4 regions of the Kitasatospora sp. NBC_01300 genome follow, and region 2 is predicted to be linked to each of the others. Evidence: riboswitches for the same ligand, from Rfam matches in the RefSeq annotation. Region 2 holds a riboswitch; each other region holds the start of a gene.
What was found. Region 2 has a riboswitch for cobalamin ahead of OG556_RS12920 (ribonucleoside-diphosphate reductase subunit alpha). Riboswitches for the same ligand answer to the same signal wherever they lie in the genome.
Positions count from the first base shown of each region.

Region 1: it holds a riboswitch for cobalamin, as region 2 does, so the genes downstream of both, OG556_RS36760 (prenyltransferase/squalene oxidase repeat-containing protein) here and OG556_RS12920 (ribonucleoside-diphosphate reductase subunit alpha) in region 2, are expected to answer to the same signal.
Region 3: it holds a riboswitch for cobalamin, as region 2 does, so the genes downstream of both, OG556_RS36820 (CoA-acylating methylmalonate-semialdehyde dehydrogenase) here and OG556_RS12920 (ribonucleoside-diphosphate reductase subunit alpha) in region 2, are expected to answer to the same signal.
Region 4: it holds a riboswitch for cobalamin, as region 2 does, so the genes downstream of both, OG556_RS24780 (cobalamin biosynthesis protein) here and OG556_RS12920 (ribonucleoside-diphosphate reductase subunit alpha) in region 2, are expected to answer to the same signal.

Region 1 covers NZ_CP108409.1:707,741-714,691, reverse strand. Annotated here, with positions in the region: gene OG556_RS36775 (peptidase) at 1-1,054, shown strand, start outside; gene OG556_RS36770 (flagellar hook-length control protein FliK) at 1,085-1,564, shown strand; gene OG556_RS36765 (hypothetical protein) at 1,683-3,047, opposite strand; cobalamin riboswitch at 3,259-3,335, opposite strand; cobalamin riboswitch at 3,426-3,556, shown strand; gene OG556_RS36760 (prenyltransferase/squalene oxidase repeat-containing protein) at 3,660-6,743, shown strand; gene OG556_RS36755 (hypothetical protein) at 6,740-6,951, shown strand, end outside.
Region 2 covers NZ_CP108408.1:2,937,599-2,944,549, forward strand. Annotated here, with positions in the region: gene OG556_RS12915 (hypothetical protein) at 1-348, opposite strand, end outside; cobalamin riboswitch at 792-934, shown strand; gene OG556_RS12920 (ribonucleoside-diphosphate reductase subunit alpha) at 1,126-3,537, shown strand; gene OG556_RS12925 (ribonucleotide-diphosphate reductase subunit beta) at 3,558-4,553, shown strand; gene OG556_RS12930 (DUF6879 family protein) at 4,983-5,486, shown strand; gene OG556_RS12935 (helix-turn-helix domain-containing protein) at 5,483-6,313, shown strand; gene OG556_RS12940 (hypothetical protein) at 6,671-6,844, shown strand; gene OG556_RS12945 (DUF397 domain-containing protein) at 6,938-6,951, shown strand, end outside.
Region 3 covers NZ_CP108409.1:722,192-729,142, reverse strand. Annotated here, with positions in the region: gene OG556_RS36850 (ABC transporter permease) at 1-508, shown strand, start outside; gene OG556_RS36845 (ABC transporter permease subunit) at 505-1,356, shown strand; gene OG556_RS36840 (ATP-binding cassette domain-containing protein) at 1,353-2,834, shown strand; gene OG556_RS36835 (MarR family winged helix-turn-helix transcriptional regulator) at 2,838-3,371, opposite strand; gene OG556_RS36830 (M48 family metalloprotease) at 3,567-4,514, opposite strand; gene OG556_RS36825 (BlaI/MecI/CopY family transcriptional regulator) at 4,505-4,945, opposite strand; cobalamin riboswitch at 5,196-5,387, shown strand; gene OG556_RS36820 (CoA-acylating methylmalonate-semialdehyde dehydrogenase) at 5,603-6,951, shown strand, end outside.
Region 4 covers NZ_CP108408.1:5,574,303-5,581,253, reverse strand. Annotated here, with positions in the region: gene OG556_RS24785 (alpha/beta hydrolase family protein) at 1-1,089, opposite strand, end outside; cobalamin riboswitch at 1,374-1,506, shown strand; gene OG556_RS24780 (cobalamin biosynthesis protein) at 1,614-2,582, shown strand; gene OG556_RS24775 (cobyric acid synthase) at 2,579-4,117, shown strand; gene OG556_RS24770 (putative cobaltochelatase) at 4,114-6,258, shown strand; gene cobO (cob(I)yrinic acid a,c-diamide adenosyltransferase) at 6,265-6,870, shown strand; gene OG556_RS24760 (cobyrinate a,c-diamide synthase) at 6,896-6,951, shown strand, end outside.

The DNA.
Region 1 (6,951 bases), on a different replicon from region 2:
CCTGCGCCTCCTCGCGATACCCGCGCTCGCCCTCGCCACCGTCCTCCCGGCGGCCGCTGCCGCCCACGCCGCGCCTGCCGCCGCGACCTCGTCCTCGACGATCCGCCCCGACGCGGCCGCAGGCGGCTGGCTCGCCCGTCAGCTCGTCGACGGCGACCACTTCGAGTCCGTCTTCAACGGGACGGCCTACCCCGACCAGGGCCTGACCATCGACGCCGTACTGGCCTTCGCCGCCTCGCGCAGCTCCGACCAGGCCGCCGCGAAGGCCACCGCCTGGCTGGCCAAGCCCGAGATCATCAGCGGCTACCTCGGCGACGGCACCACCGAGGCCTACGCCGGGGCGACCGCCAAGCTGCTGCTCGCCGTGGAGGTGCGCGGCGGGAACCCGACGGCCTTCGGCGGCGTCGACCTGCCGGCCCGGCTGCGCTCGCTCCAGACCGCCGAGGGCCGGTTCTCCGACCGCTCGCAGTGGGGCGACTACAGCAACGCCTTCGGCCAGTCCCTGGCCCTGATCGCCCTGCACCGCACGACCGGTGGCGCCCCGGCCGCAGCCGTCGACTTCCTCGCCAACAGCCAGTGCGCGGACGGCGGTTACCCGGTCTCCTTCGGCCAGGCCGCCTGCACCAGCGACCCGGACGCCACCGCGCTCGCCGCCCAGGCCCTCGCCGCCACCGGCCGCACCGCCAAGGCCGACGCCGGGCTCGGCTGGCTGACCGCCCACCAGAACGCCGACGGCGGCTTCTCGGCCGCCGGGGCCGCCGCGTCCAACGCCAACACCACCGGCCTCGCCACGCAGGCGCTGCTGGCCGGCGGACGCTTCGTGGCCGGCCTCAAGGGCTGGAGCAGCCTGGTCAAGCTCCAGCAGGGCTGCGCCACCGACCCGGCGGTGCGCGGGGCGGTCGCCTACGACGCGACCGGCTTCAACGCGGGCACCGGCGCCCGGGCCACCGCGCAGGCCGTCCTCGGCCTGGCCGGCACCCCGTTGGCCACCCTCTCCGCCGCCGGTGCCCGCCCGGACGCGCCCGTGCCGGCCTGCCCGGCGACCACCCGCTGACCACCCGCTGACCCCGCGAGGAGAGCTCCGATGACCGACACCCCGGCGCCCGCGCGCCCGGCCCGCCGCACCCTCGGCTCGATCGCCGCCGCCGCTGCCCTCACCGCCGGCCTGCTCGGCGTCTCCGCCGTCCAGGCCCCGAAGGCGCAGGCCGCCGCCTGCGACGGCACCACCGGCGTCACCGTCGTGGTCGACTTCACCGCCGTCGGCGGCGGCATCCAGACCGGCTGCGCACCCGGCGACCCGGCCAGCGGCCTGGCCGCGCTGACCGGCGCCGGGTTCGCGTACACCTTCCACCCGCGCTACCCGGGCTTCGTCTGCACCATCAACGCCCTGCCGACGACCTGCACCAACCCCACCGGCAGCGCCTACTGGTCGTACTGGCACGCCCAGCACGGCGGCCCCTGGTCGTACAGCAACCTCGGCGCGGGCAGCTACAACCCGGCACCCGGCGACGTCGAGGGTTGGTCCTTCGGCGCCGGCGCCCAGCCGGGCGTCACCGCGCCCTGACCTCCGGCGACCCCCCCGGTGCCCCGGCCCCTCCGGAAGGGGGGCCGGGGCACCGGCGCTTCAGGCTTCGGACGGTGCGGACGCCGCTCGGGACGGGGTGTTCGAGCAGGACCCCGGATCAGTTGCCGTAGCGGAGCGAGACGGTGTCGCCGAGGTGGACGGTGGTGGCCCGGGTGGCGGTGGTGGCGGTGGTGCCGTCCAGGCTGACCTGCCAGGTGGCGGAGCCGCTGTTGGTGGTGCCGTTGATCGCGGTGACGGTGCCGGTGCCGGAGGACGGGGTGACGGCGGTGACGCAGCCGGCGGGGGTCGCGGATCCGGCGGCGTCGAGGACGTCGCCGAGGGTCGCGGTGGTGGCGGTCGGGGTGAGGGTGACGGCGCAGACCTTGGGCGCGCCGGTGCCGTCGTCGATGACCAGCGCGAGCTTGGCGGCGGTGCCGGGGACGAAGGCGCTGGTGGCGGCCCAGGCGGGCTCGCCGGCGGTGGTCGGGGTCGGCGGGGTGGCGGTGAAGCCGGCGCCGGCGACGGCGCGCAGGCCGTCGACGGAGGCGTAGGGGGAGGGGGTGGTGTCGGTGGGCAGGTACTTGAAGCCGCCGCCGGGCTTGAACTGCTGGGCGATCAGGAAGTCGACGGGGCTCTTGCCGGTGCCGCTGGTGAAGTCGGCGCCCTGGGGGTTGACGCCGCAGGCGTTGAGGCCGGAGACGGCCCAGCCGTTGGAGTCGGTGTTGACGCCGAACATGGCGCTGAAGGCGCCGGAGGCCGTGAGCTTGCCCTTGAGGAAGTTCTTGGCGGCGACGATCGCCGGGTCGGTGGCGGGGACGCCCCCGGTGCAGAGCGAGGCCATGGCGGCGCCGGTCATGTCGATGTCGCTGCCCTGGGCGAGGGCGTTCGGGTCGCCCGCGGCCTTGCTGAAGTTCCAGCCGCCGTCGTTGTGCTGGTTGGCGCGCACCGCCGTGACGGAGGCGTCGAGCAGCGGCTGCGGGACGCGAGGACCGCCGGCCTGGGTCCTCGCACCCGCGAGGGCGAGGAGGCCGAAGACGGTGCCGTTGAAGTTGGCGGAGGGGCCGTAGTAGCCGGGTTCGGCGGTCTGCCAGTAGGCGGCGAGGTCGGCGACGAGGTTGCGGCCCGGGCCGACCCGGGCGGGGTCGATGCCGGCGGCGTAGGCGTTGAGGATGCCGCGCTCGTAGTCCGTGACGACCGGCGAGGCGCTCGGCCAGCCCGGGGCGGCGAGTTGGCCGCGGTACACCAGGCGGGCGTTCTTGGTGGGGTCGCCGCCGGGGGTGACGTCCGTGGCGGCCGTGCCGGCGGCCGCGAGTGCGCTGAACGCCCACTCGTTGGAGAGCCCGCCACCGGTGACGTAGCTGCCGTCGGCGGCCTGGAGCGACTTCAGGTAGGTGACGCCGGTGCTCTTCGAGGTGGCTATCTGGGTCGGGCTGGCCGTCGCGTGGGCGGGGACGGCGGAGAGCAGGAGCGCGCCGGCCGTCAGGGCGACGGTGGCGGCGGAGGCGGCGCGGGCAGGGGTGGTCCGCGAGGGGGTGGTCCGCGAGGGGGCGAGGAGGGACACGGGACAGGCTCCTTGGGGTGGCGGGCGCCGACCCTGCCCCGGAGCTCCGGCGTCCGTTGGAGGGCGCGCGACTGCCGGAGCGGTCGCCGCCCGGATCGCGTGGGCCGGCTTTCGCCATGGTGCGTGGCCGGGTGGGCATTCGGGCTCAGGGCGGCGCGATCGCCACCCCACACCGCTGCGCGTCAGCCCCGGATTCGCACCGGGTTCCCCCGCTCGGCCACCGCGGACGCTACCGCACGGCGCACCGGCCCACGAGGTGACGTAATCGATATGACGCCCCGTTGACTCCCGTTCGAACGGCGTGGTCTGATGAACCGATTTTTTGCCCTCGGCATTCAGGGGAAGCCGGTCCAACTCCGGCGCTGACCCGCAACCGTGGACCCACCTGTGGTGGGTGAGCCGGAATGCCTGGATCGGGGGCCTGTTCACAGAGCACTTGCGTCGTCGCGGACTACGACGCGGTCCGGACGGCCCCTGCCCAGGGGGCCGTCGGCTGCGCCGTTGCGTCCTGCGTCGACCGACCAGGGAGTCGTCGTGAGGGTCAGCAGCAGTCGCACACGTCACAGGAACCGGGACCTCGCCTCCTTGGTGGTCGCCGGTGCTGTCGCGGTCGCCGCCTGCGGAAGCGTCCTGTTCGGGCGCCCCGGCACCGCGGCCGCCGACCCGATCGAGCAGTGCACGGCGACGTCGGGCGCGATCGTCGCCGTCGACTTCACCCACTGGGGCGGCGGCGTCGTCCGGGGCTGCGACGCCCACCCCACGACCGGGATGAACCTGCTGCACGCCGCCGGCTTCACCACCACCGGAACCGAGCACGACGGACCCGCCTTCATCTGCCGCCTCGGAACCGGGACCTTCAACAGCGGTACCCAGTACCCGACGCCGGCCGAGGAACCCTGCGTCAACACCCCGCAGGCCACCGCGTACTGGTCGTACTGGATCGCCGAACCCGGCCAACAGGCCTGGTCCTACAGCCGGTTCGGCGCCGGGACGCAGAAGCCCAGACCCGGCGAGGTCGAGGCCTGGGTGTACGGCGGCACGGACATCGGCGGCACCAGCGGGGCACCGGGCTTCACTCCGGACTCCGTGAGGGCGAAGAGCGGCGGCTCGTCGGCTTCGCCGTCCGCCTCGCTGTCGCCCTCGGCGACCCCGAGCCCGACGTCGACCCCGACCCCGACCCCGACCGGGCCGTCCGCCACCGGTGACCCGGCGGCCGCCGCGGCCTGGCTGGCCCGTCAGCTCGTCGGCGGCGACCACATGGAGAACTGGGCCGTCGAGGGGCCGGACTACCCCCGGACCGCCCTCACCGCCATCGCCCTCGCCGCCGCCGGCACGCAGGACCCGGCGCTGCGCAGGACGGTCGCCTTCCTCGCCGCCCACACCGACGCCTTCCTGTATCCCGACGGTCCGGCCGGCCGACCCGATGCGAGGGCCGCCGCACTGCTGGCCCTCGTCGCCGAGAGCACCGGTGGCGATCCCCGGGCCTTCGGCGGCCGGGACCTGATCGTCGCGCTCACCGGCCACGTCTGCGCGGCGGCGGGGGAGAACGGCAAGTGCACCGCGGCCGGGGACTTCCTCGGCGCGGCCTCGCCGTGGGTCCAGTCCCTCGGCGTCATCGCCCTCCAGCGCGCCGGCGTCACGCCACCCGCCCCGACGCTCGCCCGCTTCACGGCGCTCCAGTGCGCCGACGGCGGGGTGGCCGGATCGATGATCGTCGCCGGCGAGCACTGCGAGTCCGACCCGCTCACCACCGGCCTCGCGGTCCTCGCCCTGCGTACGGCCCCCGGGTACGAGACGGCCGCGAAGAAGGCTTCGGACCAGCTCGCGGCCGGACAGCAGGCCGACGGATCCCTCCTCCCGTACCTCGGCGCCCCCGGCGACACCATCAGCACCGCGAGCGCGGCCCAGGCGTTCAGGGCCACCGGGCAGGACACCCGCCGAACCGCCGCCACGGCCTGGCTCGCCGCCCGGCAGGGCCCGGACGGCGGCTTCGGTCCCGACGCGTCGACCACCGACCCGGACCCGGCCGCCACCGAGCAGGCGATCCTGGCCCTGACCGGCACCGACCTCACCAGCGTCCGGCACAACCCGGACGCCGGCACGCCGCCGACGACGCCCGCCACCACGCCCGCCACCACCCCGACGACGCCCACCACGCCCGCCGGCACGCCGCCGACCCTGCCCGCCGGGAGGGCCCCCGACGCCGCCAAGGGCAGCGCCTACCTCACCGACCCGTCCCGCCTGATCAACGGCCGCTACTACGAGGGCTTCCCGGCCTTCGCCGACTTCGGCCTCACCATCGACGGCGCCTACGCCCTCGCGGCCACCGGCACCGACGACGCCGCGCTGCGCAGGATCGTCGACTTCCTGGACCAGCCGGGCAAGGACGCCGGCGAGCGCACCGTCAACGACTGGACCGGCATCGGCACCGAGTACGCGGGCGGCGGCTCGATCGGGAAGGAGGCGCTGCTCGCCGAGGCGGTCGGCCGCAACCCGCGCGCCTTCGGCGGCCACGACCTGATCGCCGCCCTGGCCGCCCTCGTGTGCACCAAGGCCGACCAGAGCACCGGCTGCGCGGCGCCCGGCAACTACACCTACGCCACCTCGGTGTTCTCCCAGGCGCTCGGCATCATGGCCCAGCTCCGGGCCGGGGACTCGACGAACGCCGCTCCCGCGATCGCCTACCTGAAGGGCCTCCAGCACCAGGACGGCTCCTGGCCGAGCCTGATCCCCGCCACCGGCGACTCCGACGTGGACAGCACGGCGATGGCCGTCATGGCCCTCGCCCTCGTACCGGGCGACGAGGCCGCGGGGGCGGTGGACAAGGGCCTCGGCTGGCTCGCCGCGCGGCAGCTGCCCGACGGCGGCTTCCCGGGCGCGGCCGGCGACTCGACCAACTCGGCCGCGCTCGCCGTCCAGGGCATGACGCTGCGCCAGTCCACGTACGGCGCCCAGATCGCCAAGGCGCGCGACTTCCTGGCGGGCCAGCAGAACGGCGACGGCGGGTTCAACGTGGCCTCCGCCGGGCAGCCGGGCTCGGACGTCCGCGCGTCCACGCAGGTGCTCGGCGGTGCCACCGGGATCTCCTTCGGCACGCTGTTCCGGGACCTCGGGGGAACGTCGACGCCGACGCCGACCCCGACGGGCACCGGGACGGCGACCCCGACGGGCACGCCGACGAGCACGCCCACCGGTACTCCCACGGGCACGCCCACAGGTACGCCGACCAGCACCCCGACCGGCACGCCCGCAGGCACGCCCACGAACACGCCGACCAACGCGCCCACGAACACGCCGACCAACGCGCCCACGGGCACGCCGAGTCCGACGGGCTCGCCCGCGACGGCTGGGCCCTCGGACACCGCCGCTCCCTCGACCGGCGACGGTTCGGCCACCTGGTCGGCCGGCGGCATCGACGCTCCGGCCGGAGGCGATGGCGGTGGCGCCGTCGCCCCCGCCGGTGGTGTGGCGGCGCAGACCGGTTCCGGCAGCCTGGCCGGCACCGGTACCCAGGCCCTGGCGCTGACGGCGGGCGCGGGTGCGCTGACGGCGCTCGGCGCAGCGGCCGTCCTCGTCGCCCGGCGCCGCACCGCGGCCGCCCCGGGGCGTCACCGGTGAGCCGGGGACTCGGTGGTCGGCTCGGCGGCCGGCTCGGCCGGCTGTCCGGGGCGGCGGCCCTGACCTTCGCCCTCGCGTTCGGCGGCGTCGCCGTGGGCACCGCCCCGGCGTCCGCGGCGCCGCTGCCGATCGACCAGTGCACCACCACCTCCGGCGTGGTGCTCGCCGTGGACTTCAGCAAGTGGGGCGGCCCGCTGCTGCGTTCCTG
Region 2 (6,951 bases):
GTCGCCGCCCTTCGTCAGCAGCACCGCCCCGCCCGCGATCAGTCCGCCGACCACGACGACCCCGACCGCCACGCCGAGGGCCCGCAGCCGGCGGCGGCGCTTGCCGTCCGCCGCGTTGCGGTCCGCCAGCGCCTCCCAGTTCGGCTCGGAGCGCTGCGGCGCCTGGGGCTGCGGGTACGACTGCGGGTGCTGCTGGGGATGCGGCTGGGAGTGTGCCTGCGGGTGCTGCTGGGGGTACGCCTGGGGGTTCGGCTGCCACTGCTGCCCCGGCTGCGGCAGCGGAGGCTGCCCCGGCGGACCGGGCGGACCGGGCGGACCGGGCGGCGCCACCGGCGGCGCGGGCGGCACCGGAGGCCCGTACGAGGCCGGCGGCGGCCCGAAGCCCCCGCTCGGCGGCAACACCGGGCCGGGCACCACCGGCGGCTGCTGACCGTGCGCGCCCCCCGGCCCGGTGGGAGGCGTTCCCTGCGGACCCTGCCCGGGTGCGCCAGTTCCGTCGCTCACGCGCCCCCTCGCTTCGCTCGATGATCGCTTCGCGAAACGCGCCCCTCGGCGCTTCGCCCGCTCATGCGCCCAGATCGTAGGGCATGCCCCCGGCAACCGGTCCGCCCGGTGACCGTTCCGTATCGAAACCAGGACGACGGGGCCCGGAATCAGGGCGCCAGGGGCTCGGAATCGGGGCGCCGGGAGCCCGGATCCGAGGCGCCCCAAGGCCCCGACCCGCCTCCTCCCGGCACCCCCGGTTATCGCTCCGACACACCGCGCCGTACTACATGTGGGGTCGCATCAGAGAGACACCACTAGATGTATGCTCAATCCTGCTGTCGATGCAGGGGAACCCGGTGCGAATCCGGGACTGCCCCGCAGCGGTGAGCGGGCGGCTCCAGCAGCCGCACCGCGAGTCCGAGTACCTGCCGACGGTGTGCGCACGGGCCCTCCCGCAGAGGCCGCGCCAGCACGAGAACTACCTTCCGGGCCTCGCGGGCGGGCCGGGGACGCCACTGTCGCGCGACGCTTCCTGCGTACGTGCCGTGCTCCCCTGCCCCGAACGGCCCGGTACCCCCCGAGCACCACCGCCGATCGCCGCCAGGAGAGAGCGCCTTGACCACCGCTGCCTCAGCCACCCTGCCCGCCCAGGGCACCGGCCCCGCCCCCACCGACCCGACGGTCTCCGACCCCGGTGGCGCGCTCCTTCGGCTGCTCACCGACCGCAGCGTCGATCTCCCCCAGGTGGACCCCGGCCATGTCGCCGCCGCCGCGCTGCGCGGCCGCCACGCCGGCTCGGACTTCGCCGAGCTGCGCGGGCTGGCCGTGGACGCCGCCGCGTCGATGATCGCCGAGGACCCCCAGTACTCGAAGCTCGCCGCCCGGCTGCTCGCCCTGGAGATCGTCGACGAGGCGAACAGCCAGGGCTCGCGCTCCTTCGCCGCCTCGATCGCCGTCGGCCACGCCGAGGGCCTGATCGGCGACACCACCGCCGCCTTCGTCGCCAAGCACGCCGCCGCCCTGGACGCGCTGATCGACGCCCACGGCGACGACCGCTTCGAGTACTTCGGCCTGCGCACCGTGCAGTCCCGCTACCTGCTGCGCCACCCGATCACCCGCAAGGTCATCGAGACCCCGCAGCACTTCCTGCTCCGCGTCGCCTGCGGCCTGGCGGTCGGCGACAGCGAGCAGTCGGTGCGCGAGGTCGCCGAGCTGTACGGCCTGATGAGCCGGCTGGAGTACCTGACCTCCTCGCCGACCCTGTTCAACTCCGGCACCCGGCACCCGCAGATGTCGAGCTGCTACCTGCTCGACTCCCCGCTGGACAACCTGGACTCGATCTACAACCGCTACGCGCAGATCGCCCGGCTGTCCAAGCACGCCGGCGGCATCGGCCTGTCCTACTCGCGCATCCGCTCGCGCGGCAGCCTGATCCGCGGCACCAACGGCAAGTCCAACGGCATCGTCCCGTTCCTGCGCACCCTCGACTCCTCGGTCGCCGCCGTCAACCAGGGCGGCCGCCGCAAGGGCGCGGCCTGCGTCTACCTGGAGACCTGGCACGCCGACATCGAGGAGTTCCTGGAGCTCCGCGACAACACCGGCGAGGAGGCGCGGCGCACCCACAACCTCAACCTGGCGCACTGGATCCCGGACGAGTTCATGCGCCGGGTCAACGCCAACGAGGACTGGTCGCTGTTCTCCCCCGCCGACGTGCCCGAGCTCGTCGACCTGTGGGGCTCCGACTTCGACGAGGCCTACCGCAAGGCCGAGCTGGCCGGCAAGGCCGTGCGCACCATCCCCGCGCAGACCCTGTACGCCCGGATGATGCGCACCCTGGCGCAGACCGGCAACGGCTGGATGACCTTCAAGGACGCCTCCAACCGCGCCGCCAACCAGACCGCGCTCCCCGGCCGCACGGTGCACTCCTCGAACCTGTGCACCGAGATCCTCGAGGTCACGGACGACTCCGAGACCGCCGTCTGCAACCTCGGCTCGGTCAACCTCGGCGCCCACGTCGCCCCGGGGGCCTCCGTCGACGACCTGCTCGGCGCCATGGACTGGGAGCGCCTCGACGCCACCGTCCGCACCGCCGTGACGTTCCTCGACCGCGTGGTGGACATCAACTTCTACCCGACCACCGAGGCCGGCACCTCCAACTCCCGCTGGCGCCCGGTCGGCCTCGGCGTGATGGGCCTCCAGGACGTCTTCTTCAAGCTGCGGATCGACTTCGACTCCACCGAGGCCGCGCGGCTGTCCACCCTCATCGCCGAGCGCATCATGCTCACCGCGTACGAGCGCTCCGCCGACCTGGCCGAGCAGCTGGGCCGCCACGAGGCCTACGGCGAGACCCGCGCCGCCCGCGGCGAGCTGCACATCGACCACTTCCCGACGGCCGCCCCGCAGTGGGCCGACCGCTGGACCGCGCTGCGCGCCCGCATCGCCGAGACCGGCCTGCGCAACTCGCTGCTGCTGGCCATCGCGCCGACCGCGACCATCGCGTCCATCGCCGGCGTCTACGAGTGCATCGAGCCGCAGGTCTCCAACCTGTTCAAGCGCGAGACGCTGTCCGGCGAGTTCCTCCAGGTCAACCCGTACCTGGTGCGCGAGCTCAAGGAGCTCGGCGTCTGGGACCAGCAGACCCGCGACGCCCTGCGCGAGGCCAACGGCTCCGTCCAGGAGCTGGGCTGGCTGCCCGCCGAGGTCCGCTCGCTCTACCGCACCGCCTGGGAGCTGCCCCAGCGCGCGCTGATCGACCTGGCCGCGGCCCGCATGCCGTACCTCGACCAGAGCCAGTCGCTGAACCTGTTCATGGCGGCGCCGACCATCGGCAAGCTCAGCTCGATGTACGCCTACGCATGGAAGGTCGGTCTGAAGACCACCTACTACCTGCGCTCGCGCCCGGCGACCCGGATCGCCCAGGCCGCCTCCGGTACCGCCCGCGCCGCCGCGCCCGCGCCCGTGCCCGTGAACACCCCGACCCTCACCCCGGAGGAGGAGGCCGCGCTGGCCTGCTCCCTGGAGAACCCCGAGTCCTGCGAGGCCTGCCAGTGAGCACCCCCGACCGCGAGAAGATGCTGCTCGACCCCGGCTTCGAGCTGACCCTGCGCCCGATGCGCTACCCGTCGTTCTACGACCGGTACCGGGACGCGATCAAGAACACCTGGACCGTCGAGGAGGTGGACCTGCACTCCGACGTCGCCGACCTGGCCAAGCTCAGCGAGGGCGAGCGCCACCTCATCGGCCGCCTGGTCGCCTTCTTCGCCACCGGGGACTCGATCGTCTCCAACAACGTGGTGCTGAGCCTCTACAAGCACATCAACTCCCCGGAGGCGCGGCTGTACCTGTCGCGCCAGCTGTTCGAGGAGGCCGTGCACGTCCAGTTCTACCTGACGCTGCTCGACACCTACCTGCCCGACCCCGAGGACCGCAACGCGGCCTTCGCCGCGGTGGAGAACATCCCCTCCATCCGCCAGAAGGCGCAGTTCTGCTTCAAGTACATGAACGCCGTCGACCACATCGACTCGCTGCAGACCAAGGAGGACCGCCGCGCGTTCCTCCTGAACCTGATCTGCTTCGCGGCGTGCGTCGAGGGCCTTTTCTTCTACGGCGCGTTCGCGTACGTGTACTGGTTCCGCTCGCGCGGCCTGCTGCACGGCCTGGCCACCGGCACCAACTGGGTGTTTCGCGACGAGTCCATGCACATGGACTTCGCGATGTCGGTCGTCGACACGGTCCGCGAGGAGGAGCCCGACCTCTTCGACGACGAGATGGCCAAGCAGGTCACCGAGATGCTGGAAGAGGCCGTCGAGGCCGAGCTCCAGTTCGCCCAGGACCTGTGCGGCGACGGCCTCGCCGGCATGAACACCGACTCCATGCGCCAGTACCTGGAGGCCGTGGCCGACCAGCGCCTCGCCCGCCTCGGCCTGCCGATCCGCTACGGGTCCACCAACCCGTTCGGCTTCATGGAGCTCCAGAACGTCCAGGAGCTGACCAACTTCTTCGAGCGGCGCGTCTCCGCGTACCAGGTCGCCGTCGAAGGCTCCGTCGCCTTCGACGACGACTTCTAAACCGCTCAGCCACCCCAGAGGTGCCCCGCCCGGCCCACCGCCGCGCGGGGCACCTCTGTCCGTACCGCCCCGACCCCCCACCCCATCCCCCCGAACTCCCCCGCCCCCACCCGGCGTTCACACCGGTCGGGGCCAGCTGAACCACTTTCCCGTTCCGGAAAGATCGCGTTCTTGACCCTGCACCCAGAGAGCCGGGAGCATCGGCCAAGACAGGAACCACTGGCGACTGGAGGCACCTGATGCTGCGTTGGCTGGCTGGGGACGGGTCCTGCAAGAACGGGAATTGCCCCACTCTGTGGGGCGCCGAGAACGGGGACTACGTGGTCCAGGGTTACGCGATCACCGATCCTTCCCGTCTCGCGGAGTTGAACCTGCCCGACGGCGAGTCGGCGGTCGTGATCCCCGCTACGGTCCTGGAGGGATACTTTCGTGCTCAAAGGTGAAGACTTCGGCCGCCTCTTCGAAACGTTCGAACGAACGGCCTTCCGGCTCGAAACGCTGGCGGTCTACGACGTGGACGAGGAACGCGACGAGTTCGCCGACTTCCTCGCGGGCAAGGGGCTGCCACCCGAATCGTCCGACAACCCTTGGGTCCGCTCCATGACCGACCTGGGCAAGCAGGTGGCCCGGGTGCACGTCCTCCACTCGCCCCTGTCGGACTACCTCCGATACGAGTTGGCGTCGTACCCCGGCAACATCACGGCCGGCGAGTCGATCGGCATCATCGACACGGCTCGGCAGAAGGTGGCCGGACTACCCGACCACGACTTCTGGCTGTTCGATGACGCCCAAGTCTACCGGATGCACTACACGGATGCAGGGCAGTTCCTCGGAGCCGAACTCCTGCCCGACGAGTACCTGAGCGAGTACCAGCAGTACCGGGAGATCGCTCTGACGAACGCCGTGCCCTTCGGGGAGTACTCGGCGGCTTGAGCAGAGAACAGCACAAGGACTTGGGCAAAGCCCTGCGGGCGCTGCGGATCGCCTCGGACAAGACAGCCGAGACCATCGCCCGCAGGGCTTCCATGTCTCCGGCCAAACTTTCGAAGATCGAAAACGGCAAGACCCTGCCGAGCGTGCAGGACGTGGACCTCATTCTGACCGCGCTCGGCATATCAGGCGAAGCCAAAGCAGAGTTCCTGGAGGCAGCCCGCGGCGCGGCGACCGAAGAGGTCGCCTGGCGGGAACTCCGCCGGATGGGCCACTGGAAGCATCAGCACGCCATCAAAGCCATCGAAGCCCGAACAGGCCTTCTCCGACTCTTCCAGGGGCAGCTGATTCCTGGACTGCTCCAGAGCGCCGAATACGTCTCGGCTGTCTTCGCCTTGCACCCAGAGCTGCCGGAAGAAGCGAAGACGAAGACGATCGCAGCTCGACTGGAGCGCCAGGCCGTGTTGTACGAACGCCAGCGGCAGTTCCACTTCCTCATCTGTGAACACGTACTACGTTGGCGGATCTGCCCTCCTGCCGTCATGGCTACACAGCTCGATCGCCTGGTGTCACTGTCCCGGCTTCCCAACGTGACCATCGGGGCCATTCCCCTCGCCAGACGAATGCCGGACTTCCCAATGACATGCTTCAGCATGTATGACGATCGCCTGGTCATCGTGGAGACGTTCCATTCAGAGATCACCACTCACGATCCACGAGATGTCGACGCCTATCTGTCAAAATTCTCCGAATTCGACGCCGTAGCACTACACGGAGACGACATGCGCGCACTGGTCGAGGGGATCCGAGACGAGTTTCTTCGAGAATAGGAAGCCTGCGCCACAGGGTCTCTGCCGAGAGTCGATCCGCCCGACAGGAACCGACCTCAGAGGAACTTCGCGGCGCAGGAAGTCGGCCATTCCGACTTCCTGCGCCAGCGCTCGATGCGCCCACCTGGCCAGCGCAGAGCCGGGACGAAAGATGAATGCGTGCGCAGCTCGAAAGGATCCGATGCGAGTTCTTTCAGAGACAGGAAAGACGACGGGAACAGGCACCAATCCGCCGTAATTTGGTGACTCACCGAAACGATCCGCGAGTCACGGGAGTCCACCATGTCCGCTGCGGGTTTCACTCAACCGAGCAGCACGAACTGTCCGCAGAAGCGTCGCCGTACGCACGCGGAACTCATGGAGCGGATCGACAACAACCCGGTCCGGAAGGACCTGACGACCGGGTGCCTGGTCGAGATCGTGGGGGCGCAGAACGGCCGGGCGCTGGTCCGGCCGCTGTTCGAGCCGGACGCCCCGCCGCGCCAGGTGCCAGCCGACCAGCTCACCATGCGCATCAGCCTGTGGCGATGACAGATCAGCCCTCCCCTTGAATCTTCCGCCCAAGTCCTGGGCGGGGCGGGGCGGTTCCGTGCTGCCCCGAAGCGATACCGGAAGGTGCAGGCGATGACTGACCACAA
Region 3 (6,951 bases), on a different replicon from region 2:
GTTCGTCGTCTCCGTCGCCCTCCTGCTCGTGCTGTCCCAGTGGACCGGCTGGCTGCCCGCCGTCACCCTCACCGGCCCCGACGGAGCCCCCGAGTCCTGGACCATGCTCGTGCTGCCGGTGCTCTCGCTGGCCATCCCCCAGATCGGCTGGAACACCCGCATCGTGCGCGGCGCGCTCGCCGACCAGGCGGCGCTGCCGCACGTCCAGGCCGCCGTCCTCGACGGCCTCGCGCGCCGACGCATCCTCAGCCACCACATGCTCCCCGGCGCCCTGTCCGCCATCGCCGTCGGCATCGCCACCTCCGCCGGCATGCTGCTGGGCGGCACCGTCGTCGTCGAGACCCTCTTCAACTACCCCGGCATCGGCGCCGTCCTGGCCGGGGCCATCGCCGACCGCGACACCCCGCTCGTCGCCGGAGTCGTGGCCGCGGCCGGCGCCGCCATCAGCCTGCTCCTGCTGCTGGCCGACCTCATCCGCACCACCGCCCTCGGAGAGGAGCGCCGATGACCGCCGATGCCCCGACCGCAGCGGCCCCCGCGCCCGCCACCCGGCGCAGCGGGCGCGTGCTCGTCCGCGCCGTCCCCGCGCTCCTGCTCGTCCTGCTCGCCCTCGCCGGACCGCTCCTCGCCCCGCACCCCATCGACACCCCCGTCACCATCCCCTACGCCGAATCAGGCGGCGACGCGCCGCTCGGCGGTGACCAGCTCGGCCGCGACGTCCTCAGCCGCCTGCTGACCGGCGGCGCACCCCTGATCGCCACGGCCGTGGCCATCGCCCTGGTCGTCACGGCGGCGGCCACCGTCCTCGGCATCCTCGCCGTCCTGCGGCCCCGGCTCGGCCGGTGGATCGAACGCTCCGCCGACCTGACGATCCTCCTGCCCTCCGTCCTCGCCATCATGCTCATCGCCCTGGCCTGGCCCGCCGGCGGGCGCCTGGCCGTCGCGGCCGCCGCCACCCTCCTGGGCATCCCCTACGCCGTGCGCATCGTCGCCGCGGCAGCCGCCCCCATCGCCGCCACCGGCTACGTCGAGGCCGCGGCCGTCGGCGGCGAACGCCTGTGGCACCTGACGGTCCGCGAGGTGCTGCCCAACCTGCGCTCCACCCTCCTCGCCCTGTTCGGCCTGCGCTTCGTCGAAGGCGTCTACATCGTCTCGGTCGCCGCCTTCCTCCAGCTCGGCCCCCAACCCCCGGAAGCCGACTGGGCGTTGATGATCCGCGAGAACGCCGCCGGGATCACCCTCAACCCCTGGGCGGTCGGCGCGCCGTGCCTGGCCATCGGGCTGCTCGCCATCAGTGTCAACCTCGCCGCCGAAGCCCTCGCCCCCGCCCGGCCGACCCCGGAGACCCCGCTGTGAGCACCGCCGCCCCCGCCGCCCGCGCCACGGGCCTGTCCATCGCCCTCGCGGACACGCCCCTGCTCACCGGCGCCACCCTCACCCTCACCCCGGGCCGGGTCACCGCCGTCACCGGCCCCTCCGGCGCCGGCAAGACCACCCTCCTGCGCGCCCTCGCCGGAGCCCTCCCGCCGGGCGCCCGCGTCACCACCGGCACCGTCGACGTCCTCGGCCACGACATCCTCGCCCTCGCGCCCGAGGACCTGCGCCGCCTTCGCCGCCACAAGCTCGCCTTCGTCGGCCAGGACCCCGGCTCCGGACTCAACCCGCGGATGCGCGTCGACCGCCTCCTGACCGAGACCGCCGCCGACCGCCGCCGAACCTCCGTGCCCGACCTGCTGCGCGCGGTCCGCCTTCCGGCCGACGAGCGCCTCGAACACCGCCGCCCCGCGGGCCTGTCCGGCGGTCAGCAGCGGCGTGTCGCCCTTGCCCGCGCCCTCGCCCGACGGCCCGAGATCCTCCTCCTCGACGAACCCACCGCCGGCCTCGACCCGGCCCTGCGCGACGACATCGCCGACCTGCTGCGCGAGATCGCCGAGTCCGACGGCCTCGCCATCGCCCTCACCAGCCACGACCCCGACTTCGTCGCCCGCTGCGCCGACGACGTCCTGGCCCTGTGGCCCGACCGCCCGGCTGCGGCCCCGGCTGCGGCGGCCCCGGCTGTGGCTGTGCCGGCAGCGGCCGTGCCGGCCGCACGGGTTCGTCCCCGGGCCGCCTCCGGAACCTCGCCCGTCGTGGAGGTGAAGGCGCTCAGCGCCGGCTTCGGCGCGGTCCGCACCCGCCACCGCGTCTTCGCCGCCGTCGACCTCGTCCTGATGCCCGGCACGCTGACCGGGATCACCGGCCCGTCCGGATGCGGCAAGAGCACGCTGCTGCGCACCCTGGCCGGCCTGCACCGGCCCGAGTCCGGCAGCGTCGTCCTCCACGGCGAACACCTGGCCCCGTCCTACCGGCGCCGCAGTCGCGACCAGCGCCGCCGCATCCAGCTCGTCCCCCAGAACCCCCTCGGCGCCCTCAACCCGGCCCACACCGTCGGGGCCACCCTCACCCGGCCGCTGAAGCTGCACTTCGGCCTCCCCTTTGCCCGGTGCGAGGAGCGCGTCGCCGACCTGCTCACCGCCGTCGGCCTGCCCCCGCACTACGCGACCCGCCACCCCCACGAACTCTCCGGCGGCCAACGCCAGCGCGTCTCCCTCGCCCGCGCCCTGGCCGCCGAACCCGACGTCCTGCTCTGCGACGAGGTCACCTCCGCCCTCGACAGCGACACCACCGCCGCGCTCATGGACCTCCTCGACGACCTGCGCACCAGCCGGGGCCTGGCGGTGGTCCTCGTCAGCCACGACCTCCCCCTCGTCACCGGCCGCGCCGACCACGTCCTGCCGCTCGCGGGCCCCCACCCCGCACCGCTCACGGCGCAGCAGCCCGCCGGCGTCCGCTGACTCCTACTCGGCGACCCACCGCCGGCGCTGTCCGCCGGTGAGCACCCAGCCGGGGCCCGGCCGCGAGGGTGCGCGGCGTCCCGCGCCGCGGGCGGCCGCCGTGCACACCCGCCGCAGCAGGGAGTTGAGTTCGGCGCGCTGGCCCTTCGTCAACGAGGCGAGCAGGTCGCCCTGGACGGCGGACGCGTCGTCGTGCAGGACGTCCAGCGCCGCCTGCCCGGCCGGGGTGATCGTCAGCACCTCCTGCCGCCCGCCGATCTGGACGACCATGGAGTGCACCAGGCCTGCGGACAGGAGGTCGTCCAGGGCCTGGGCGGAGTCGGTCCCGGTTGCGGCGGCGGCGGCGTGCTCGGTGAGGTCGCGGCGCCCGTGCGGCCCCAACTGGGCGAGTGCGGACAGCATCGCCTGATGGGCCGGGCCCATTCCCCTCGCGTCGAGCCGGTCGGCCAGCAGCCGGTCGACCGCCCGGCCGGCCGTCGACAGGAGGTAGACGGTCTGTTCGAAGGGGCTCGTCGAGCCCGTCCTCCCGTCGTACACACCAGGTCCCATCGTCCGGTGGCCGCCGTGTTCTCGGTCCGGGGCCATGCTGGCGGCACCCGCGCGGGGACGCCGAGCCCGCGGGCCGGAGTGGACGCGGCCGCTGATCGCCGGAGGGCGGCAGCGCCAAGGCCCGCACGGGTCAGCCGAGCCTCACCATACCCGGACCCGCACGGTTGGTCTACATCGATGTCGTCAAACCGTGCCGTGATCCCTCAGGGCCCGGGCCGCGTACTCGACGTACTCGTGCAGCCCGTACGCCAAGGCCGCGCCGAGCAGGGCCGCGACCGTGACGGCGGCGACCAGGGCGACGGCGGCGTGCGCCCTGCGGCCGGTCGGGCGGGCGAGTTCGGGGCCCAGGAGGGCCCGGACGCGCTGGGGCACGGGGCCGGTGTTCACGGACAGCAGGGGCCCGGCGCCCCGGCGGGCGGGCGGTGATCCGGCCAGGGCCGCCCGGGCGATGGCGGTCGCGGCGGTGCGCCGGTCGGCGACCGCGGCGGCGGCCTGCTCGTCGGCCCAGCGTTCCAGGTGGTAGTCGAGGTCGGCCCGCAGCCGGGCCAGCGCCGGGTGCACGGCGGCGGAGAGGTCGGCGGCGGCGGACAGCAGGTGGTGGCGCCCGCGCAGGTGGGCGCGCTCGTGGGCGAGGAGCACCGCGCGCTCCTCCGGCCCCAGCGCGCGCAGCATGCCGGTCGAGACGACGACGCGGCCGGGGCGCCCCCGGTGGCCGGGCAGGGCGAAGGCCTCGGCCTCCTCGCCCGCGACCACGAGCAGGTCGCCGTCGCTCGTCGCATCGGCCGTCAGGCCCCAGGCGCGGGCGAGGAGCACGCGGTGCCCGCGCCAGCGCAGCGTCAGCCGTACGGCCTGGACGGCCAGCGCGGCCCCGGCGGCGCAGGACACCGGCACCACGGCCGGCCACCGGGCGACGACGCCGGACAGCGGCAGGTGCTCCAGGCCCGCCAGGAACGGGACGTGGAACAGTCCGACGAGTGCCGCGACGGTGCCGCCCGCCAGCAGGACGGCCGCGCCCGTGAGCGCGAGCGAGGCCTCGCGCGGAGGGAGCAGCAGGGCCAGGCGGCGTGCGGCGGGCGCCGCGGCCCAGGGGAGCAGCAGGGCCAGGGCGACGACCGCCAGGATCAGGCCCATGCGTCGTCCTCGCGCTCGGGCCTGCCGGAGTCCGCTGCGGTCGCGGTCGCGGCCCCGGCCTCGGTCTGGGCTTCGAGGAGCAGGCTGCGCAGGACGTCCTCGTCGTCCTCGGACAGGGAGGAGACGAACCGCTTCAGCACGAGGTCCCGCTGGGGTTCCTTCTCCAACTCCCGGCGCATGCGCCCGGCCGCCAGTCCGGCGGCGTCCTCCACCGGGGCGTAGGCGAAGGACCGCGCGGGGCGGCTGCGGACCAGGGTGCCCTTCTCGTGCAGGCGGGTGAGGATCGTCGCCACGGTGGTGCGGGCCAGCCCGTGGTCCAGCGCCTCCTTGACCTGCTGGGCGGTCAGCGGCTCGCCGGCCGCCCACAGCACCGCCAGCACGTCCGCGACCAGCTCCCCGTGCGGACGCCTGGCGTCCCGACCGTCCCTCACATCGTTCTCCCTGTCCCGACACTCCCGGCAGGCACACCCCCGGTGCCGACGGCGGTCGGCGGCCGAGGCCCGCCCGCGCCGGTATGGCGAAGATGGGCTCGACCTGTGTTGCTTAGGTGTGCCTCAGCTAACTTTACGGGCTCGTGGCGCCGCGCTGCCGGGTGCCTGATCGCGGGCACCGCCCGGTCGCGTGGTGCTCGGTGAGGCGGGAACCCGATGGCGCAACGCGCGTGCGGGCCTCTGGACTTACTAGGACGTCCAACTATATGGTCGAGGGCAGGTCCGCGGTGTCAGGGAAGCCGGTGTGAGTCCGGCACGGTCCCGCCACTGTGACCGGGGAGTTCGTCCTCGCAGACGAAGGCCACTGGCAGCCAGCCGGGAAGGCCTGGGGGCGTGCGGTGATCCGGGAGTCAGGATACCGGCCGCGGGTGTTCCGTGTTTTCCACGAGGATGGAGACGACACGCATGACTCCGGGCTGCTCCCGCTCCACTGCTGCTCCTGGTCGTCCCGTGCCCACGGCCGCCGGGGCGTCCACGCCCTGATGTTCCGTGCTGCCGCCGTACGCCCGTGCCGAGGGGCGCACCACCGTGTGCCCGCCGACGGGCGGCGGCCTCCGATCCTCCTCCTCTCCCCACCCTGTCGAGAGAAGGAACCCGATGGTCCGAGAACTGACCCACTTCGTCGCCGGCAAGCCCACCGCCGGCACCTCCGGTCGCTTCGGCGACGTGTACGACCCCAACACCGGCCGGGTGCAGGCCCGGGTGCCGCTGGCGAGCCGGGCCGAGGTCGAGGCGGTGATCGCCGACGCCGCGCAGGCCCAGCCCGCGTGGGCCGCGTGGAACCCGCAGCGGCGGGCCCGCGTCCTGCTGCGCTTCCTCCGACTCGTCGAGCAGGAGAAGGACGAGCTGGCCCGGCTGCTGTCCGCCGAGCACGGCAAGACCGTGGCCGATGCCCACGGCGACATCCAACGCGGCCTGGAGGTCGTGGAGTTCGCCGCCGGCATCCCGCACCTGCTGAAGGGCGAGTTCAGCGACAACGCGGGCACCGGCATCGACGTGTACTCGATGCGCCAGCCGCTCGGCGTGGTCGCCGGCATCACGCCGTTCAACTTCCCGGCGATGATCCCGCTCTGGAAGGCCGCACCCGCCCTGGCCTGCGGCAACGCCTTCGTCCTCAAGCCCTCGGAGCGCGACCCCTCGGTGCCGCTGCGCCTGGCCGAACTGTTCCTGGAGGCCGGGCTGCCGCCGGGCGTGCTGAACGTCGTCAACGGCGGCAAGGAGGCCGTGGACACCCTGCTGGAGGACCCGCGGGTGCAGGCGGTCGGGTTCGTCGGCTCCACGCCGATCGCCCAGTACGTCTACGCCACCGCCGCCGCGCACGGGAAGCGGGCGCAGTGCTTCGGCGGCGCCAAGAACCACCTGGTCGTGATGCCGGACGCCGACCTCGACCAGGCCGCGGACGCCCTGATCGGCGCCGGCTACGGCTCGGCCGGCGAGCGCTGCATGGCGATCTCGGTGGCCGTCCCGGTGGGGGAGGAGACCGCCGACGCCCTGGTGGCCAAACTGGTCGAGCGGATCGCCGCGTTGAAGGTCGGGCGCTCGGACGACCCGGCGGCGGACTTCGGCCCGCTGGTCGGCGCCGACGCGCTGGAGCGGGTCCGCGGCTACCTGGACCTCGGGGTCGAGGAGGGCGCCGAACTCGTGGTCGACGGGCGGGACTTCCGGCTGGAGGGCCACGAGGGCGGCTACTTCCTCGGCGCCTCGCTGTTCGACCGGGTGACTCCCGACATGCGGATCTACCGGGAGGAGATCTTCGGCCCCGTCCTGACCGTGCTCCGCGCCGCCGACTACGAGGAGGCGCTGCGCCTGCCCAGCGAGCACGAGTTCGGCAACGGCGTGGCCATCTACACCCGGGACGGCGACACGGCCCGGGACTTCGCCCGCCGGGTGAACACCGGCATGGTCGGCGTCAACGTGCCGATCCCCGTGCCGGTCGCGTACCACAC
Region 4 (6,951 bases), 2.6 Mb from region 2:
GCGGAGGAGTTCGGTGTAGTGGGTGGGGGCGGAGTTCCAGAGGGTGGCATGGTCGGCGCCCGGGAAGGGCCGGAGGCTGACCACGCCGGGGCGGGCGGCGGCGAGGCGCTCGGCGGCGCGGAAGGGGGCGATCTGATCGTCGGGGCTGTGCAGGAGGAGGGTGGGGACGCGCAGGTCGGCGCCCTCCGCGATGCGGCTGAAGTCGGCGAGGTCGACGCCGGTGCGGCCCTCGGCGGCGAGGGCGCCGAGCTCGGCGGCGGCGCCGGTGTAGCCGGCCCGGGCGGCGCCGCGGCGGGCGGTGGCGGGCAGGTCGAGGACCGGCGAGTCCAGGACGAGGCCGCTGACGGCATGGGCCCAGGCCGAGCGGGCGGCCGTCTGGAGGGCCATGGTGGCGCCGAGGGACCAGCCGTACAGGATGACCCGGCCGGCGCCGCTGTCGAGGGCGAGCCGGACCGCCGACTCGACGTCGCGCCACTCGGTCTCGCCGAAGTGGCCGAGCCCGTCCGGCGAGGCGGGGGCGCCCTGGTCGCCCCGGTAGGTGACGACGAGGGCCGGCAGGGCGAGGCGGTCGAGGACGGGGAGGACCGGGAGGGTCTGCTGCCGGTCGGCGCCGGGGCCGTGGACGAGGATCACCCAGGTGCCGCGTTTGCCGGCGAGGCGCCAGGCGGGGAGGGCGCCGAGTTCGCCGTCGGCGGCGGTGTCGGTGAAGGGGAGGCCGAGCGCCTCGGTGGGGTCGCCGAGGTGGACGCGGGGGGTGAAGCGGACCTCGGTGCCGGGGGTGAGGGTGCCCCGGTCGGCGCGGACGAGGCGGCGGGTGACGCCGTGCTCGTCGCTGTGCAGGACGTCCTCGACGACGGCGTGGCCGTGGTCGTCCCATTCCACGGCCCAGCGGCCGGGGCGCAGGCTCTCGGGGCGGCGGTTGAAGGTGATCCGGCCCGCGGCCAGGCTCCGCACCAGGACGGGGCCGGACTCCCGGGCGGCGCTCGCCGGGTGGACCAGCCGTTCGGAGGCCCGACGGCCGATCACCAGGACGGCGGCCCCGGCGCCGACGACGGCGGCCGCCACGACGGCCGCGGTTCCCCAACGCATATCGCTCCCCGCTCTGCTGGTCTTGGACCGGACGGTGTCCGGGCGGTGTTCGGACGGTGTTCGGGCACCAGTTCACCGGGGGGCCGCGCGGGCGGCCACCGGGCTGGGCCGTCCGGGGCACGGCGGGGCGCCGGGCGGGGCGGGCGACAGGCGGGCGGTCCTCTGGCGGGGTGGGCGGATCGGAGGTGGCGACGGGGCTCCGAGGTGTGACCAACCCCTCCGTGACCTCGGTTGACTCCCGGTTCGGCCGCGTGATGGGATCCTGGGGCCAAACGGAGGCATGCAGAGGAAGCCGGTGCGAGTCCGGCGCGGTCCCGCCACTGTCACCGGGGAGCACGCTCGGAACATCGCCACGGCGGGCCGTCAGAAGCCGCTGGAAGGCCCGGGGGTGCGTCCGACCCGGAAGCCAGGAGACTCTCGCCCCCGGTACGTCGATCCAGGGCGCGGACCCTGAGTGAGGACACGCACGCGATGCAGGCTGCCCCGCCCCGCCGGACCCCACGCGGCCTTCCGCCGAACCCGCCGTGCGCCCGCTGACCCGCGCCGCCGCGTTCGCGCTCGGCGCCGTCGCGGGCTTCGCCGCGGACGCCCGCTTCGCCGACCCCCGGCGCGGCCACCCGGTGGCCGTCTTCGGCAGTGCGGCGACCCGGCTGGAGCGGCGGGTGTGGCAGGACGACCGGGTGGCCGGCGCCGGGTACACGGCACTGTGCGTGGGCGCGGTCGCGGCCGGCGCGGTGGCCCTGGACCGTACGGTGGGCCGGCGTCCGCTGGGCCGGGCCGCACTGGCGGCCGCCGCGACCTGGACGGTGCTGGGCGGCACCTCGCTGACCCGGGAGGCGCGCACCATCGGCCGGTCGCTGGCCACCGGCGACCTGACGGCCGCGCGGGAGCGGCTGCCGCACCTGTGCGGGCGGGACCCGAGCGCGCTGGACGGGCCTCAGATCGCCCGCGCGGTGGTCGAGTCGGTGGCCGAGAACACGGCGGACGCCGTGGTGAACGCGCTGGTCTGGGGCACCCTGGCGGGCACCCCGGGGCTGCTGGCGTTCCGCGCGGTGAACACGCTGGACGCGATGGTCGGCCACCGCTCGCCGCGGTACGCCCGGTTCGGCTGGGCCTCGGCCCGGCTGGACGACGTGGCGGGCTGGCCGGGCGCCCGACTGACGGCACTGCTCACGGTGGCCGCCGCGCCGCAGCCGAAAACGGCCTGGCGGGTCTGGCGGCGGGACGGTTCGGCGCACCCGAGCCCGAACGCGGGCCAGGCGGAGGCGGCCTTCGCGGGCGCGGTGGGCGTCCGGCTGGGCGGAACCCTCCAGTACGGGGAGCGGGTGGAGCACCGGCCGGTGCTCGGCGCGGAGTTGCGGCCGGTGACGGTGGACGACATCGAGCGGGCCTGCGTGCTCTCCCGGCGGGTGGGCGCGCTGGCCCTGGGTACGACGGTCGCGGGGCACGTCGCGCTGCGCTTGCTGACGACACGGTGGAGGGGAAGGGCATGAGCAACGCACTGCTGGTCGCCGGGACGACCTCGGACGCGGGCAAGAGCGTGGTGACCGCGGGCATCTGCCGCTGGCTGGCCCGGCAGGGGGTGCGGGTCGCGCCGTTCAAGGCACAGAACATGTCGCTGAACTCCTTCGTCACCGCCGACGGCGCCGAGATCGGCCGGGCGCAGGCGATGCAGGCGCAGGCGGCCCGGGTGGAGCCGGAGGCGGCGATGAACCCGGTGCTGCTGAAGCCGGGCGCGGACGGCCGCAGCCAGGTGGTGCTGCTGGGCCGGCCGGTCGCCGAGGTCGGCGCGCTGGACTACCGCGAGCGCAAGCCCGTCCTGCTGGAACGGTCGCTGGAGTGCCTGGCGGACCTGCGCCGCCGCTACGAGGTGGTGGTCTGCGAGGGCGCCGGCTCGCCCGCCGAGATCAACCTGCGGGACCGGGACATCGCCAACATGGGCCTGGCCACGGCCGCCGGGCTGCCGGTGGTGGTGGTCGGGGACATCGACCGCGGCGGCGTCTTCGCGGCGATGTACGGGACGCTGGCGCTGCTGTCGGCGGAGGACCAGCGGCACGTGGCCGGCTGGTTCGTCAACAAGTTCCGCGGCGACGCGCGGCTGCTGGCGCCCGGCCTGGACATGCTGCACGGGCTGACCGGCCGTCCGGTGCTGGGCACCCTGCCGATGCTGCCGGGCCTGTGGCTGGACGCCGAGGACTCGCTGGACCTGTCCACGGTGGTGGACCGGGTCGACGGCCGCGGCCCGCTCGGGGCGGACGTGCTGCGGGTGGCCGTGGTGCGCTTCCCCCGGCTGTCGAACTTCACCGACCTGGACGCGCTGGCCCAGGAGCCCGGCGTGCTGGTGCGCTGGGTGACCCGGCCGGAGGAACTGGCCGACGCCGACCTGGTGGTGCTGCCCGGCACCCGGGCCACCGTGGCCGACCTGGCCTGGCTGCGCGAACGCGGCCTGGAGCCGGCGCTGAAGGCGCGGGCGGCGGCCGGGCTGCCGGTCCTCGGGGTGTGCGGCGGCTACCAGATGCTGGCGCGCGGGATCGAGGACGAGGTGGAGTCCCGGGCCGGCTCGGTCGAGGGCCTGGGCCTGCTGCCGACGCACGTCCGGTTCGGCGCCGAGAAGGTGCTGGCGCGGCCGGTCGGCACGGCGTACGGGCAGCGGGTCGAGGGGTACGAGATCCACCACGGGGTGGTGGCCGTGGAGGGGGGCGAACCGTTCTTCTCCGATGACGACGGGCACGGCCTGGACGGCTGCCGGGTCGGCCCGGTGTGGGGCACGACCTGGCACGGCGCGCTGGAGAACGACGGCTTCCGCCGTGAACTCCTGCGCGAGGTCGCCGCGTTGGCGGGCCGGGCGTTCGTGCCGGCGCCGGACACCTCGTTCGCCGAGGCGCGCGAGGCCCGGCTGGACCGGCTGGGCGACCTGATCGAGGAGCACGCCGACACCGACGCGCTGTGGAAGCTGATCGAGGGCGGGGTGCCGGCGGCAGGATCGCTGCCGTTCCTGGCGCCCGGGGCACCTGGGGAGTATGCATGAGTGACGTCCGCTATCCGTTCACCGCGATCGTCGGCATGCCCGACCTGCGGCTCGGACTGCTGCTCAACGCGGTCTCGCCGGCCGTGGGCGGCGTGCTGGTGCGCGGCGAGAAGGGCACCGCGAAGTCGACCATGGTGCGCGCGCTGGCCGGCCTGCTGCCGACCCTCGCGGCCGTCGACGGCTGCCGGTTCGCCTGCGACCCGGCCGCGCCGGACCCGCAGTGCCCGGACGGGCCGCACGACCGCCCTTCGGCGTCCGAACGCCCCGCCCAGCTGGTCGAGTTGCCGGTCGGCGTGGCCGAGGACCGGATCGTCGGCTCGCTCGACCTGGAACGGGCGCTCGCCGAGGGCGTCAAGGCGTACGAGCCGGGGCTGCTCGCCAAGGCGCACCGCGGCGTGCTCTACATCGACGAGGTGAACCTGCTCCAGGACCACGTCGTGGACCTGCTGCTGGACGCCGCCGCGATGGGCCGCTCGTACGTCGAGCGCGAGGGCGTGTCGGTGCGGCACGCCGCCCGCTTCCTGCTGGTCGGCACGATGAACCCGGAGGAGGGCGAGCTGCGGCCGCAGCTGCTCGACCGGTTCGGCCTGACCGTCGAGATCGCCGCCACCCGGGACCCGGCCGAGCGCGCCGAGGTGGTCCGCCGCCGGCTCGGCTACGACGCCGACCCGGCCGGCTTCGCCGCGCGGTTCGCCGCGGACGAGCAGGCGCTCGCCGAACGCATCACCGCCGCCCGGGAGTTGCTGCCCAAGGTGGAGCTGACGGATGTGGCGCTGCGTCAGATCACCGCCGTGTGCGCCGCGTTCGAGGTGGACGGGCTGCGCGCCGACATCGTGATGGCCCGCACCGCCGTCGCGCTCGCCGCCTGGGACGGGCGGACCGAGGTGCTGGAGGAGGACGTCCGCAAGGCCGCCCAGCTGGCGCTGCCGCACCGGCGCCGCCGCAACCCCTTCGACGCGCCGGGGCTGGACGAGGAGCAGCTCGACCGGACGCTGGAGGAGCACGCGCAGCCGGAGGAGCCCGAGGAGCCTTCTGAGCCGTCGGAGTCCGAGGGGCTCGGGGGCTCGGGAGAGGCCGAGGGCGACGGGGACGGCGAGGGCGACGGCCCCGAGGACGACGGTCCGGGCCCGGACGGCGGCCCCGGCGGCGGCCCGGACGGCGGCGGGGCCCCCGAGCCCGCCTCCGGCCCGGAGGCGTCGGCCGCCGAGCCGGACGAGCCGCTCCAGCAGCCCGTACCGGCCCAACACCCCGCCCCCGCAAGGGAGTCGGCGCCGGTCGCGGCCGGCGACCCGTACCGGACCAAGCTGTTCACCGTGCAGGGAACCGGCCACGGCGCCCAGGGCCGCCGCTCCCCCGCCGAGACCACCGGCGGGCACACCGTGCGCGCCCGGCGCCCCCAGGGCGCGCTCAGCCGGCTGCACCTGACCGCCACCCTGCAGGCCGCCGCACCGCACCAGGCGGCGCGCGGGCGGGCCGGCCGGGCGCTGGTGCTGCGCAAGGACGACTTCCGCGAACAGGTCCGCCAGGGGCGGGAGTCCAACCTGGTGCTGTTCGTCGTCGACGCCTCCGGCTCGATGGCCGCCCGGCAGCGGATGACCGCCGTCAAGGGCGCCGTGCTGTCCCTGCTGATGGACGCCTACCAGCGGCGCGACAAGATCGGCATGATCACCTTCCGGGGCGCGGACGCCGAACTGGCGCTGCCGCCGACGTCGTCCGTGGAGGTCGGCGCGGCCCGGCTGGAGTCGCTGCCCACCGGCGGGCGCACCCCGCTGGCCGCCGGTCTGCTGCGCGCGCACGAGGTGCTGCGGGTGGAGCGGCTGCGCGACCCGAGCCGCCGCCCGCTGCTGGTCGTGGTGACCGACGGCCGGGCCACCGGCGGGCGGGACGCACTCGCCCGGTCGCAGCGCGCGGCCGGGCTGTTCGCCGCGCAGGGCACCGCCAGCGTGGTGCTGGACTGCGAGTCCGGCCCCGTCCGGCTCGGCCTCGCCCGCACCCTGGCCGGGCTGCTCGGCGGCACCGCCGTCAGTCTGGACGAGCTGCGCCCCGAGGGCGTCGCCTCGCTCGTCCGCGAGAACCGGCAGGACAGCCGGCGCGAGAACCGTCGCGATAACCGTGCCACCACCATGCGAAAGGCGGCCTGAGCCGACATGCCCAAGGGTGTCCCCGAGAGCGTCCCCGACGACGGCCTGACGACCCGTCAGCGTCGCACGCAGCCGATCACCGCCGTGCACACCGGCCCCGGCAAGGGCAAGTCCACGGCCGCGTTCGGCATGGCGCTGCGGGCCTGGAACCAGGGCTGGCCCGTCGGGGTGTTCCAGTTCGTGAAGTCCGCCAAGTGGAAGGTCGGCGAGGAGAACGCGCTGCGCGTACTCGGCGCCTCCGGCGAGGGCGGAACGGTCGACTGGCACAAGATGGGCTCCGGCTGGTCGTGGATCCAGCGCTCCAGCGAGATGGAGATGGACAGCGAGGCGGCCGCCAAGGAGGGCTGGGAGCAGGTCAAGCGCGACCTGGCGGCCGAGACCTACCGCTTCTACGTGCTGGACGAGTTCACCTACCCGATGCACTGGGGCTGGGTCGACCCGGAGGAGGTCGTGTCGGTGCTCAAGGACCGCCCGGGCAGCCAGCACGTCGTCATCACCGGCCGGTACGCGCCCGAGCCGCTGACCGAATTCGCCGACCTGGTCACCGAGATGACCAAGGTCAAGCACCCCATGGACGCCGGCCGCAAGGGCCAGCGCGGTATCGAGTGGTAGACCGTTGAGCACTGCCGGCAGGCCGTTGGCCGCCATCCCCCGCCTCGTCATCGCCGCGCCCTCCTCGGGCGCCGGCAAGAC